3 regions of the Sporosarcina saromensis genome follow, and region 2 is predicted to be linked to each of the others. Evidence: riboswitches for the same ligand, from Rfam matches in the RefSeq annotation. Region 2 holds a riboswitch; each other region holds the start of a gene.
The links. Region 2 has a riboswitch for thiamine pyrophosphate ahead of tenA (thiaminase II). Riboswitches for the same ligand answer to the same signal wherever they lie in the genome.

Region 1: it holds a riboswitch for thiamine pyrophosphate, as region 2 does, so the genes downstream of both, ACVHUV_RS08210 (3-oxoacyl-ACP reductase) here and tenA (thiaminase II) in region 2, are expected to answer to the same signal.
Region 3: it holds a riboswitch for thiamine pyrophosphate, as region 2 does, so the genes downstream of both, ACVHUV_RS15115 (3-oxoacyl-ACP reductase) here and tenA (thiaminase II) in region 2, are expected to answer to the same signal.

Annotation. Positions count from the first base shown of each region.
Region 1 is NZ_CM142738.1:1,649,846-1,654,439, reverse strand. It holds gene ACVHUV_RS08215 (LLM class flavin-dependent oxidoreductase) at 572-1,888, opposite strand; gene ACVHUV_RS08210 (3-oxoacyl-ACP reductase) at 1,907-2,659, opposite strand; TPP riboswitch at 2,794-2,894, opposite strand; gene ACVHUV_RS08205 (hypothetical protein) at 3,325-3,474, opposite strand; gene ACVHUV_RS08200 (hypothetical protein) at 4,476-4,594, shown strand, end outside.
Region 2 is NZ_CM142738.1:1,296,282-1,300,875, reverse strand. It holds gene ACVHUV_RS06450 (EAL domain-containing protein) at 81-1,115, shown strand; gene ACVHUV_RS06445 (YuzC family spore coat inner layer protein) at 1,409-1,729, opposite strand; gene tenA (thiaminase II) at 2,012-2,695, opposite strand; TPP riboswitch at 2,794-2,901, opposite strand; gene ACVHUV_RS06435 (DMT family transporter) at 3,122-4,006, shown strand; gene ACVHUV_RS06430 (nuclear transport factor 2 family protein) at 4,074-4,442, opposite strand.
Region 3 is NZ_CM142738.1:2,939,092-2,943,685, forward strand. It holds gene ACVHUV_RS15105 (replication-associated recombination protein A) at 1-151, shown strand, start outside; gene ACVHUV_RS15110 (chemotaxis protein) at 196-1,101, opposite strand; TPP riboswitch at 1,277-1,375, shown strand; gene ACVHUV_RS15115 (3-oxoacyl-ACP reductase) at 1,448-2,212, shown strand; gene ACVHUV_RS15120 (tRNA threonylcarbamoyladenosine dehydratase) at 2,323-3,090, opposite strand; RNA gene ssrS (6S RNA) at 3,184-3,366, opposite strand; gene aspS (aspartate--tRNA ligase) at 3,447-4,594, opposite strand, start outside.

The DNA.
Region 1 (4,594 bases), 350 kb from region 2:
GCAGTCGTCAATGTAAATAGCCTACCCTCAATTCAATGACAAAAAACACGAACTTTCGAAAGTTGCCAAGGGACCTTCTGCATCAGTTTTTGCTATTCTTCATGTACACTGGATTTCAAGTGGTGAAATGTTTGAAAAATTTTCGATTAAAATAGGCTTTCTGTTCTTTTGCCTACTTTTCTCATGGAATTGTATCTATTTTTCATGATACATCAAAAAATCACCCAAACTCGCATAGATGTACAGCTCTCCATTTTATTGACACACGGCAATAAGCACCGAGATGTCCTGGAGACTTATTATAATGAAAGAAGCCATCCATCATCTCGTATTGATGGAAGCAAAAACGGACACGACGGGCGTGATTATGGGTTAACAAGGGGATGCAATGATTTCCTCAAGGAAACTGACAAAAGAGACTAAAATGTGTTGCATTCCTCCAATTTTGACGGTGCTTGTGACAGAGACAAGCACTTTGAATGGGTATACAAGCAAGCATAACATACAGTACACCTACAATATTCTGAATTTACATTTACGCAATCGTAGTGAATTGACTGAATTCACGCTATCACAAGCACCTGTTTTCAAGCCCTAAATATTCACGTAACGTATGACCTTCATAATCGTTTTTGTAAATACCTCTCTTTTGCAACTCCGGCACAATTAATTCAACAAAGTCTTCTAAACTACCGGGCAATGTCGGCGGCATAAGATTAAATCCATCCGCCACCCCTTCTTTAAACCAAAGCTCCATCTGATCGACAATCTCTTCCGGTGTGCCGATGAGCGTGAAATGTCCCCCACCAGCATTCAGATACCCCAACAGCTCCCTTACTGTCGGGTTTGTATCATGAATAATTTCCAGTATCGTCTCGTACCGGCCGACTGGCCCAGTAAATTCTTCGACAGGCGGCAATGGAGGAACCTTTTCATCCAATGCCCAATCGGAACAGTCTTGCCGGATAAACATGCTCAGCTGTTTTAAAGCTGTTTCAATAGGAAGTTTCACATCTATTGCGGCTTTCTTGGCAAAAGCCTCTTCACGGCTCTCCCCCACATAGGTGACTAAGCCCGGAAACACTTTAATATGTCTGTTGTTCCCGCTTTGTTTCACTTGCTCATTTAATTTGTCCCGAAATCTTTTGGCTTGCTTAAGATTCCATGACACTGAGTAAACGGCATCAGCATGTTTTGCGGCTAATGCAATGCCTTGTTTGGACGCCCCTGCCTGCATCGCCACCGGTTTACCTTGAGGGCTTTTCGGCGTAGTGGACGGTCCACACACTTTAAAATAGGTGCCTTCATGATGGAATGGCGAGATATTTGCAGGATTGATCAACTTTTTCTCTTCACGTTGATGCAAAAATGCTTCACTGTCCCATGAAAGAAATAATTTATTCATTAACACAGCAAATTCATCTGCCTTTTCATACCGTTCATCATGCGAGGGCAGTTGATCCATGTTATGATTTTGCGCCTCAACATCAGTCATTGACGTAACAAGATTCCAACCTACACGACCTTTAGTAATATGGTCTAAACTCAAAAGCTGGCGGGAAGCTGTAAACGGATTGGAAAAAGTGCTTGAAATCGTCGGAACTAACCCGACATGGTCTGTCACTTGGGAGATGGCTGTTAAATTGATGAGCGGATCAAACCAAAATGCCGGCAATTCACTGGAACTCTTTCCTGCAAAAGATTGATTATCCGCAAAGAATACGACGTCAAGCAAGCCCCTTTCCGCCAACTTGGCCAAGTCTTGATAATAGGAAATCTCACCAATGCGTTCAACACTTGAGTCAGGCATGAGCCAAGCAGCTTGGTGGTGCCCGCACCCATACAGCAAAACACCTAAGTTCAATTGTTTCCCTTTTTGTTCAGTCACTCTCCACACCCCCATTTGTCAATTCATTGTTAAGCCGCCATCGACGGTATAATTCTGCCCTGTAATGCCGCTCGCATGGTCTGAAGACAAAAAAGCGACCATATTTGCAACGTCTTGAGGGGTTGTCACTTTTTTCAACGGCGTAGCGTTCGCAATTAATTCAAATACTTCCGGCGTTGTAACAGCACTCGCATTCGTTGTTTTCAATAAGCCCCCTGAAACGACATTCGCTTTTATACCGTATGCCCCTAACTCGGCAGCGATATTGCGTGTAAAACCGATCAATCCGGCTTTCGCTGTCGTGTATTCATGATAAGGAACGACAGGATTCTGAAACAGATTCGTTCCGATATTGATAATACTTCCATTTTGTCGTTCAATAAATTGAGGAATGACACTTTGAATGACGTTAAATGCTGCTTTTAACGTCCCATCCAACTGTCCCTGATAATCTTCCCAAGATAGTTCACTAAACGGCTTCTGCTTGACTGGATCAAATTTGAAATCGATTAATGCATTATTGACGACCACATCAATTTGCCCGAAGTATGCCGTTGCCTTTTCCACCATGCGCTCTACTTCTGCACGATTGGTGACATCCGCTTGAATCGCAATCGCATGATCTTTTCCAATCTCAAAAGCCATCTTGTCGGCTGCCTCTTTGCTTTTATTGTAATTAATGACGACCCGAAATCCTTGGCTTGCCAATGTCCTTGCGATCGTTGCCCCTAATCCTTGACTACTTCCTGTTACCAACACGACCTTTGTCATTTCAACAGCTCCTAAACATGTAATAGTTGAATAGGCAAATGGCAGCAAAAAAAAATACGCAACCTTCCAAAAGGAAAGTTGCGTAAAACAAATATGACACACTAAGAAAAAGACAGAGTCATCCCTCTTCATATGTATGAATGTTCACACTTTCCTACGCTAGCATCAACTAGATCAGGTTCAAAGGGTTTGAGTTTCTACTCATCTCAGTTAAATAACACCCCTAGTGCATCCTATTAAGTTTTTAAGGTTTTGTATAACGATTGCTGCCATTTCTACTATTCTTATTGGTTTTCACCCTAAACCATATCATACTGTATGATTGATTACAACCGGACCATTTATTACCTAACATGTTGTCCTTCCAAACGGTCATTCAATAAAGGAGCTCAAATAAAGACGCTGGGACAAAACTCTAAATAGACCGTTCCTCTGCGCTCCAAAAGGCACGCTTTCCGCGGGGCGCGCTTGAGCCTCCTCGTCCGCTGCGCTGCCTGCGGGGTCTCAACATTCGCGCTACAATCCCGCAGGAGTCGGCCTTTTTCCGCTCCGACTCACTAAAGAATTTGAAAAGAAACACTGGAAAAATATTAAAAACTGCATTAAAAGGCGAATTAGCCATAATGCAGTTTTTTTATGTTATGTCCCAGCCTCTTTCGCTCCAATTATTGATCTGTTTGTTTTTGCTTTTTATTCAAATACTCTGTACGTAACTTTTCAAGATGCTGCTTTTTATCAAACTTAACAGGCTTGTTTTTTTCATGATATTTAGTCACAGCCGATTGACCTTTATAATCCAATTGATATTTTCCCACTTTGTTCACCTACTTTTTTTTTTCACGACTTTAAAAGAGAATCTATTCATCAAATAGAATGCGCATTATTTAAATGTAGTATACCATTTACCTTTATTCGCGTACTGATTGCAGGTGTAGGAACTTTACTAATAAACACTACAACCACGACATTCTTGTATACACAATTGTCATGAATTAACTAAATTTAACCTGACACAGGTACCCGTTTTTAAGAACAAAGTTGGCCGAAAAAAGAAGAGCAGCAGTGGCTGCCCTTCTCCTATACGCGCTCTCTATCGGATTAATTTGATTCACATCTTATTCTCTACTTATAGTATACCATCATCTGATTCTCATTTATAGAGTACTTTTCCCGCCACCACTGCCTTATACTTTAATACTAATACTTTTGACGGTGCCTGTGCCAGAAACAATCACGTTAATTCAAGTAATTTGAATGGTTATACAAGCAATCATAAGAAACGTGATACATACAACATCCAGATTTTATGTATATGCAATTGTAGTGAATTAACTGAATTCAACCTTGCACAGGCACCTGTTTTAGGTCTTGTTCCACAAATACGGATAAAACGTGAAAGAACAGAGTTTGGATTTAATAGGATGTATCCCTGTGGAATGAAAATGTAAGACCTTTCCCGCTAAGGAAAGATGCCCTTATAGAGTGTTCTGTGATTGTTGAGTTTCAAAAAAATACCATTCTGAAGCTTGGTTTTGCGTGCGTAAAAATAGCAACAACATGGCACTTGACTTATTTCACATTAAACGCTGTGCAAGAAACATTCATGTTAATTCAACCAATTTTAATAAGTATACAAAGAAACAACCAACGAAGACATTCCGAAGTTATATATATATACAATTGTAGTGAATTAACTAAATTCAACCATGCACAGGCACCGGTTTTTAAAAAATTATCAAAATACATTTACAAGACAATCATCTCACGCGTATACTGAAAATATGTCAAAACGGTGAACGAGTAAGGAGGAATCATGATGCAAATTAATTTCCTATATTTTATGAAACGACTAGCAACACTCGAACTTGTTCTGGGCTTTATCATCTTTTCGTTAGGTGTATTCGAAAGCGGTTTCACTATATCCAGCATAACAAC
Region 2 (4,594 bases):
TGATGAGCTTGAAACAAAAAAAGCCACGTTTCGTAACAAACGACACAGTGGCAAGTCGGTAACTAAAAAGGAGATCTCGAATGACATGTGAACTTTGCAATCCTAAGACCGTTGGCTATACCATCTATTTTTCAAATGAACAACGCATGGATTTGTTAGTGAAGTATTTTACAGACTATCCGAAAACTACGTGGCAAAAGCTGAATGAACGGATGTTTTGGGCGCTTGAACCTGTTTTATTTGACTTAATGGATTATGTTCAAACTCACATGGATGCCGAGGCAATTTATGCAGTAAAAGCAGACAAAGAAGATCCGATGCGAGACTTAAACAAATTAAAACCAATCAAGTCATTTCAATCTGAACGTGAGGCCAGTTGGATTGATGCAATCATTCAGAAAAAATCAATTCGTACACATTACCAACCGATCGTCAAGATGCTCGATCATGAAGTTCATATTGTTGGAAATGAGCTGTTGAGTAGAGGGATTGATGACCAAGGTCAATTGATTGCTCCGTTCCACCTTTTTGAAGCCGCGAGAAAACGCAATCGATTGTTTGCACTTGATCGACTATGTAGATTGGAGTCCATTAAAAATGCAGCACCTGTTGCAGACAGACTAATTTTCATCAATTTCATACCAACTTCCATTTATGTGCCTGAACATTGTTTGGCAACGACGTTTGCAGCAATTCAACGAGCAGGCATTCGTCCTGAGCATGTCGTATTTGAAGTTGTGGAGACAGATAAAGTCGATGATATGGCACACTTGCTGTCCATCTTGGATTATTATCGTACGCACGGAGTAAAATATGCACTAGATGATGTAGGAACTGGTTTCAATGATTTAGAGTTGTTAGCTCGCATGCAACCCGATTTCGTCAAACTTGCAAGAGAGTTTGCTGATGGCGTAAGTGTAGATGCCGAGAAGCAAAAAGTCGCTAGAAATGTGATGCGGTTAGCACATAAGGTTGGCGCACTTGCACTTGCTGAAGGAATTGAGCAAGCTAGCGATTTACGCTATTTGCAAGAAATGGGCTATGATCTTTTTCAAGGGTACTTATTCGGAAAACCTGATGCAACACCTATCAAACAGGTTCATGCAATACAGTAAATAGAAGCAACAAAAAAGCGAGGCTGGGACATATCATAAAAAAGCTGCATTATGGCTAATTCGCCGTCATGCAGTTTTTTTATATTTTCCCAATGTTTCTTTTCGAATTCTTGAGTGAAACGGAGCGGAAAAAGGCCGACTCCTGCGGGATTGTAGCGCGAATGTTGAGACCCCGCAGGAAGCGCAGAGGACGAGGAGGCTCAAGCGCGCCCCGCGGAAAGCGTGCCTTTTGGAGCGCAGAGGAACGGTCTATTTAGAGTTTTGTCCCAGCCTCCTTATTCTTTTTCATATGCCTACCAATTAAGAATCATTGATACTTCGCAACAAACAGCGCCATCGACTTCTTTATGGAGTACGAATCGGATTCCACTCGGCGTGTACTTTGTAGTCACTTTCGAAGGAATTCCAACTGACGCAATCATTTCGTCAACTTTACGCTGATCAGATTTTTGTGCAGCCGTCATGAGTTCCTTTGCAAATGTGGTTGACTGAGAAATTTTAGTAACAAGTTGGTTTGCGTGCTTTGTTAACTCCATGGAATACGTTGCCGACTGGTGCAATCGTGTAGGATCGACAGGCGGATAAGGATTTGAATCGTTCGGGATTCCCGTCAAGTTGTTTGCCTCTAAGATTGAACGGGCAACTTGTTGCAGTTGGGGATAAGCGATATGAACGAAATAAGGATGATACCAATAATACAGCTTCCTTTCCTCCTTTTCGCGGTTCTTACAGTATATGTAGCGCAAATTCCATTGTGCTGATTCGTAGAGAATGAAAGGGAGAAGATCCAGTCGTATCGTCTCTCCCTTTCATTACCTATCTAAGTAAGTGTACAAGGACTAAAAGTTTTCCAGCTAGTGAACAATCGTCCGAATAGGATTGGCAAAATCGACTGTCTACACTTGCAATTCCACTTTCTCTAAATCCCAATTTTGCTTTGTATAGGCCATCTCCCAAAACTGTAATTCATAGTGACAGCTTTTTATGAAATGTGCTTTAATTTCTGCACGACGTTTTTGAGATAAATCTTTTGTGAGTTCGTTTAGTCGTTCAATTTGTTCGTTCGTGGATTGTTCAAACCACTCAGAGCTATACATCGCAATCCATTTGTCGTAAATCGGATGATTCGGAGTTGCCTCTTTTAACCGTTCGCCAATCTCATAATAGACCCAATAGCATGGTAATAATGCGGCTAATGTTGCAGCTAAATCCCCTTCCATTGCAGCTCTATAGAGGTGGGAAGTATAGGCATAAGCAGTTGGTGCTGGTTTGAATTTTGCTAAATCCTGTTCTGTCACGCCCAATAAGCTGAAATAACTTTCATGTAGATCGATTTCAGCTCCACATGTCCCTTCTGCATGCTGTGCAAACCGTCTTACGGTGTGCATATCTGTTGCTTGTGCGGCTGCTAATGCATGTACCTTTGCGTAATGCTGTAAATAATAGGAATCTTGAAGGATGTACTCTTTGAAAATATCTTCCGATAATGTGCCTGTAGCAAGCTCCTCAATAAACGGATGATTGAAATTGGCTTCAAAAATTGCGTCACACTCTACTCGTAACTCTTTACACAACGTCATCTTACCCACTCCTCTAGTTTTTGTAGAAAACCAAAAAACCGCTCCCTCAACACATACGTTGAAAAAGCGGCTCGCAAATCGGCGTAGAATAACCATGGAAGACGTGCGGTCCACTTCCCTACGCTGGTATGAGCCAGATCAGGTTCTAAGGGTCCGCATATTCATACACGTCTCAGTCTTTCACAAAGACTCCCCCAGTGGTTAACTCTTTTTAGTTTTCAACTTCACTATAACATAGATAAAGAGTTTGACAAGTCAGGGGAATGGTCTGACTTTTTTCCAACAATCACTGAGTTCCTCTTCCCTTTACATTCACGTTGGTGTGATGAAATCGTCAACTCGAAGCAAATGAAGCATGTACCTGCTCTTGAAGAATGGATTGTGGTAACATACAATTCGTATGTATTCAAATACCGGAGGCTTCTTATGACAAACCAAAACAAAGGTATTCTACTATTATTGGCATCCGCATTCGGCTTTTCTCTTATGACATTGTTCGTCAAGCTGTCAGGTGATGTACCAACTTTACAAAAAACCATTTTCAGAAATGGCGTATCAATGTTCATATCGCTATTCTTCGTCCTACATTTTAAAGAAAGACTAATAGGGAAACGTGAGAACCAACCATTGCTATTATTACGTTCAGTTTTAGGTGCAATTGGCATCATCTTACTCTTTTATGCAATCGATCATCTTGTGTTAGCGGATGCAGATATGTTGAACAAAATGAGCCCATTTTTCACGATCGTTTTTGCAGCAATCTTCTTACAAGAACGCGTGAAACCATTTCAAGTGTATAGCATACTTGTCGCCTTTCTCGGTACGTTGTTTATTATTAAGCCCTCATTCTCGCTTGATATCGTGCCCTATGCAGCGGGCATTCTTTCCGCTATATTCGCCGGAGGAGCGTACACCGTATTACGAGCACTAGGCAATCGAGAGCAGTTTTACACGGTCGTATTTTACTTCTCAGGTTTCACGACAATCATCTTGTTGCCTTTCGTAATTTATCATTATGAGCCCATGACCTGGCAGCAGACTGCATACCTATTACTCGCTGGACTAGCCGCTACAATCGGCCAATTTGGCATTACATTAGCTTACAAATTTGCCCCAGCAAAAGAAATTTCCGTATTCAACTATTTTACTGTCGTTTTCACCGCTTTATTTGGTTTTGCTTTTCTCGGACAACTACCGGATGTCTATAGCATCATCGGATATATCATCATTTTCGGTGCGTCTTTCTATATGTTTCTAAGAGGTAAAGAAGGTGACGCTGCGAAAGAAAAACTAGTGACGCCTAAAGATTAAATGAGGTGTAAACAAAAGCAAAAGGAATCGAGCAACTGTTATCGCTTGATTCCTTTTCTAATTACAATTAAAACATGCCCTGTTCATTCGGTGAATTACTTACAACGGATTGGCCGACATCCCACATTTCGATAATCCTTCCTTCTTGAAATCGGAAAATATGTACTACAGCTGCACCAAGATCTTCGGTATTCTGTTGTATATGTGAATGAATCACGACTCGATCCTCTTCTTCAATTACTTGGACAACCGTCCATTGTTTGTTTGGACTTAACTCAGCATTGTCCATCATTGCTTTCATTAATGACTGCGCGCCGGCCTCAAAATAGGCATTATGATGAATAAACTCGGTGTGAATTGCATCGTCAAATGCTTCTTTAATCTTTCCGCTAACAATTTGTTGGAGAAAGGTCACTGCTAGCTCTTTTTGTGACATAATATACATCCTCTCTATACACGTCATGATTTGTGTACCACACATGTATAAACATTCAACAACAACTGCGAAACTCCTCCCTTTACTGTTAAATAGTAAGTAGGAGTTTAACTCCACCCAATAGGCATTTTATCAGTACCCATACTTTTATG
Region 3 (4,594 bases), 1.6 Mb from region 2:
CCCAATTGGATCTTTCGGCGGCTGGGTAAATCAACAATACCTCCCAGACAAATTGAAAGACGTAGAATTTTACGAACCTGTTATCGCGGGTGAGGAGAAGAAACTCGCAGGGATTTATGAACGGTTAAAGGAATTCAGACAAAGAAAATAAAAAAACACATCCTGTCTATTTTGTGTACAGGATGTGTTCTTTTTTTATAAAATATATTGATCCATTTTCAAAACAAGTTCAGCAATTCCCGGTTTACTTACTTGATCATTCGCACCAACGTTTTCACCTTTATGTTTTAATTCATCCGTAATCAATGATGAGAAAATAATGACTGGCAACATGGCAAGCTGTTCGTTTTCACGGATACGTTTTGTGAAATGATGACCATCCATTTGTGGCATTTCAATATCTGTAATAACAAGTTGGACAACTTCTTGTGCCTTCTGACCTGAAGCGACGGCATTTTCCAAATACGCCAAAGCATCTTTTCCGTTCTCAAAGAACTCGATGTTTGCATAACCTGCTTCGGTAAGCGTATCATTTAACAATTTACGCAACAAAGGAGAGTCTTCCGCAACAAGTATACGTTTGTCAGACCGCTCGCGTACACCAAGTTTCTTCACTTCTTCGACACGGATTCCACTCTCAGGATTTATGTCCAGGACAATTTTTTCGAAGTCTAGTAGCAACAGCATATCTTCCGATCGTTTAATTACACCGATCACTTGTGTCGTATCACCTGAATAGAGGTCTGCGGGTTTTTCAATTTGATCCCATGATACCCGATGAATTTGTGATACATCTTGCACATGGAAAACTACTTGTTGTTGATTAAACGCAGCGACGATGTATTTACCTTCATTTTTTCCAATTGTCTTCGGTAAGCCCATAACGGTTTCCATATCAATGACAGGCAATACGTCCCCACGCAATTGGATTATCCCTTCAATTGAAGGATGTGCATGTGGAATGATTGTGATTGGAGTAGGTAAAATGATTTCTTTTACTTTAATCACATTAATGCCATATCGATTATTGCCAATTTCAAATTCAACGATTTCAATTTCGTTCGTACCACTTTCCAATAATATGCCGTCTTGTCTTTGCATCATTTCCAGTCCTCTCATCGTAACTAGCAGTGGATTTATAACTTTCTTCCTTACATATCACAAGAACAATTCTATGTATTATGACCCATATTCATATTGTAGCAGTTCCCTCCCCTTTCAACAAGTGACTTATTTCTAACAAACTATGGTATAGTAAGAGGTAGACACAAATACATATGATCACTGGGGGAGCCTATTGGCTGAGAAGAGGAAACTCTGACCCTTTGAACCTGATTCGGTTAATACCGACGGAGGGAAGTGGCGAGTTCATCTTATCTATGCACATGACCGCTTTTTCCAGTGGTCTTTTTTTGTGCAATTCAAACATTTGAAGGAGAGATGGAGAATGAACATTGCAGAACAAGTGGTAGTCGTTACGGGAGGTAGTCGAGGATTAGGAAAAGCAGTGGTCCAAGCATTTGCCCGCGAAGGTGCAAAAGTGATCGTAAACTATTATAAAAGCGCCGACCAAGCAGAAGAGCTCGTTCGCTCAATTGGCAAAGAAAAAGCGGTCGCAATACAAGCAGATATCCGAAGTGAAGAAGATGTCAAAAGAATGTTTGAGGAAGGTAAAAGATTTTTCGGGAAACCTATCACAACGATTGTTAATAATGCCCTTGTCAATTTTTCGTTCAATGGAGATGCGAGGAAAGATCTCGAAACAATTGGATGGCAAGATTTTCAATGTCAATTTGAAGGAAGTGTCAAAGCGACTCTTAATACGTTACAAGCAGCGAGAAAAGATATGGAATCCCTGCAGTTCGGTCGCATTATTACAATCGGCACAAATTTATTTCAAAACCCTGTCGTCCCATACCATGAATACAATACGAGTAAGGCAGCGTTGCTCGGTTTAACGAGGAACATTGCAAAAGAACTAGGGGCATACGGCATCACTGCTAATATGGTGTCTGGTGGGTTGTTACATAAGACGGACGCAAGTGCAGCAACACCTGATGCTGTCTTTGACATCATTAAAGCAAGCACCCCTTTACAACAAGTGACAACACCAGAAGACGTGGCGGACGCAATCTTATTTTTCGCATCCCCATGGAGCCGCGCAGTGACAGGCCAAAACTTAATTGTGGACGGCGGACTAGTCATGAACTAATTACACATGTGACTACAGGATTTCAAAAGCATAAAAAAACTGCATGAAACCAAGTTTGTGTAACTTCGTTTCGTGCAGTTTTATTTTTTCTTCTCTATATTTTGTGAAACTTACTTACTGTCGTTCACTCTTTCAATCGGCAAGTCCTTAACAATATCGTTAAGCACCCAGCTTGCACAAACCAATCCCGCTACTGATGGCACGAAAGCATTCGATGAGGGCGGCATTTTTGCTTTCCGTATAGCGGCATCCGGATTCCCTACCGTTCCAACAACATCTTCACGTACAACAATCGGACTTTCATCAGAAAAAACAACCGGGACGCCTTTTCGAATGCCCTCTTTTCGTAATCGGAGGCGAATGACTTTGGCAATTGGGTCGGTGTGCGTTTTAGAAATGTCTGCAATTTGAAAACGAGTAGGATCTAATTTATTTGCTGCGCCCATGCTGGAAATAATTTGTATTCCACGTTGTAAACATTCTTTAATAAGGTGAATTTTGTAACTAATTGTATCGGAAGCGTCAATGACATAGTCAGGTTCATAACTGAAAAAGGTTTCGTACGTTTCCTCCGTATAAAACATATGAAGACCAACTACTTCACAGTCTTTATTAATATCCGCTATCCGTTCTTGCATCACTTCCACTTTTGAACGACCAACCGTCGACAACGTCGCAATCAATTGCCGATTTACGTTTGTAATGTCGACAGTATCCTTATCTACGAGAATGATTCTTCCAACTCCACTGCGTGCACAAGCTTCTGCAGCAAACGAACCGACACCACCTACACCTAAAATGGCAACCGTCTTGTTGCGCATACGCTCAAGTCCTTCTTTGCCTATCGCGAGCTCATTACGGGAAAATTGATGGAGCATGACAATTCCGCCTTTCTTCTATGAATCAAGTAAAAACCCCTCCGCAAGATCGCAAGAGGGGAATATGGGTAAATCCGTATAATATCGGTTGAGACGAATCCCAAATGTGCCGTCTTATCGTTATCGTTTTGAACCCGCTCTCAGCAGGTGGGTGCCCAATCCACTCTTTCTGAAGTCCCCCTAAAGGGCAGGTCATCTAGAGTGAAATTAGAGCTCCCTACGACAAAAATGTTGGGTCAAAAATTGATGAACATAAAACGTACACTTCAGGATTCGTATTACTAGTATCCTATCATATCACTCCTGCCGATTCAACAATTACACTTCGGCAATTTGTTCCTTTTTCAACAAACTACTCACTTCGATTGGATAGCGATTCCTAACTCTGCTAGCTGTGCTCCATCAACAGAGCTTGGTGCTTCTGTCAATAAACAACTCGCACTTGCTGTTTTCGGGAATGCAATCGTATCGCGTAAATTCGTCGCGCCCGCCAACAACATGACAAGGCGGTCCAAACCGAATGCAATGCCCCCATGAGGTGGTGTTCCGTATTCAAATGCATCGAGAAGGAAACCGAATTGCTCACGTGCTTGCTCCGCTGTGAAGCCTAATGCCTTGAACATCTTCTCTTGAACATCACGTTGATAAATACGCAGCGATCCTCCACCGAGTTCAAAACCATTTAGCACAAGGTCATACGCTTGCGCTTTTACCGCGCTCGGATTTGTTTCTAGTTCCTCAACATCTGCAGGCATCGTGAATGGATGATGTGCAGCATAGTAGCGACCTTCTTCTTCGTCATATTCAAACAACGGCCAATCTGTCACCCAAAGGAAATTATATTGCGACTCATCAATCAAGCCTAAGTCTTTCCCTAATTTCAAACGTAATGCACCGAGTGCGTCTGCGACAACAGATTTTTTATCTGCAACGAACAACAATAAGTCGCCGTCTTCCGCTTGTACTGTTTGAATAAGCGCTTCAGCTAATTCGCCTTCAAAGAACTTTGCGATCGGACCTTTCAATCCTTCTGCATCGACTTTCAACCAAGCAAGCCCTTTCGCGCCGTATCGAGCCGCAAATTCACCAAGAGCATCAATGTCTTTTCGTGAATAGTTCGCTGCTGCTCCTTTGACTGTGATTGCCTTCACTTGGCCACCAGATTCCACTGCTCCTGCAAACACTTTAAAGGATGAATCTTTCACAAGTTCGGACACATCTTGTAGTTCCATGCCAAAGCGCGTATCTGGTTTATCCGAACCGAAACGACTCATCGCTTCGTCGTAAGGAATGCGTTTGAAAGGTGTTTCTACGTCGATTCCCTTTACATTCTTCATCACTTTTTTCATGAGGCGCTCATTTAACTCAATAATTTCTTCAATGGTCATGAAACTCATTTCCATATCAATTTGCGTGAACTCAGGTTGACGGTCTGCTCGTAAATCTTCATCACGGAAACAACGGGCAATTTGGTAATAACGATCAAAACCGGACACCATCAGCA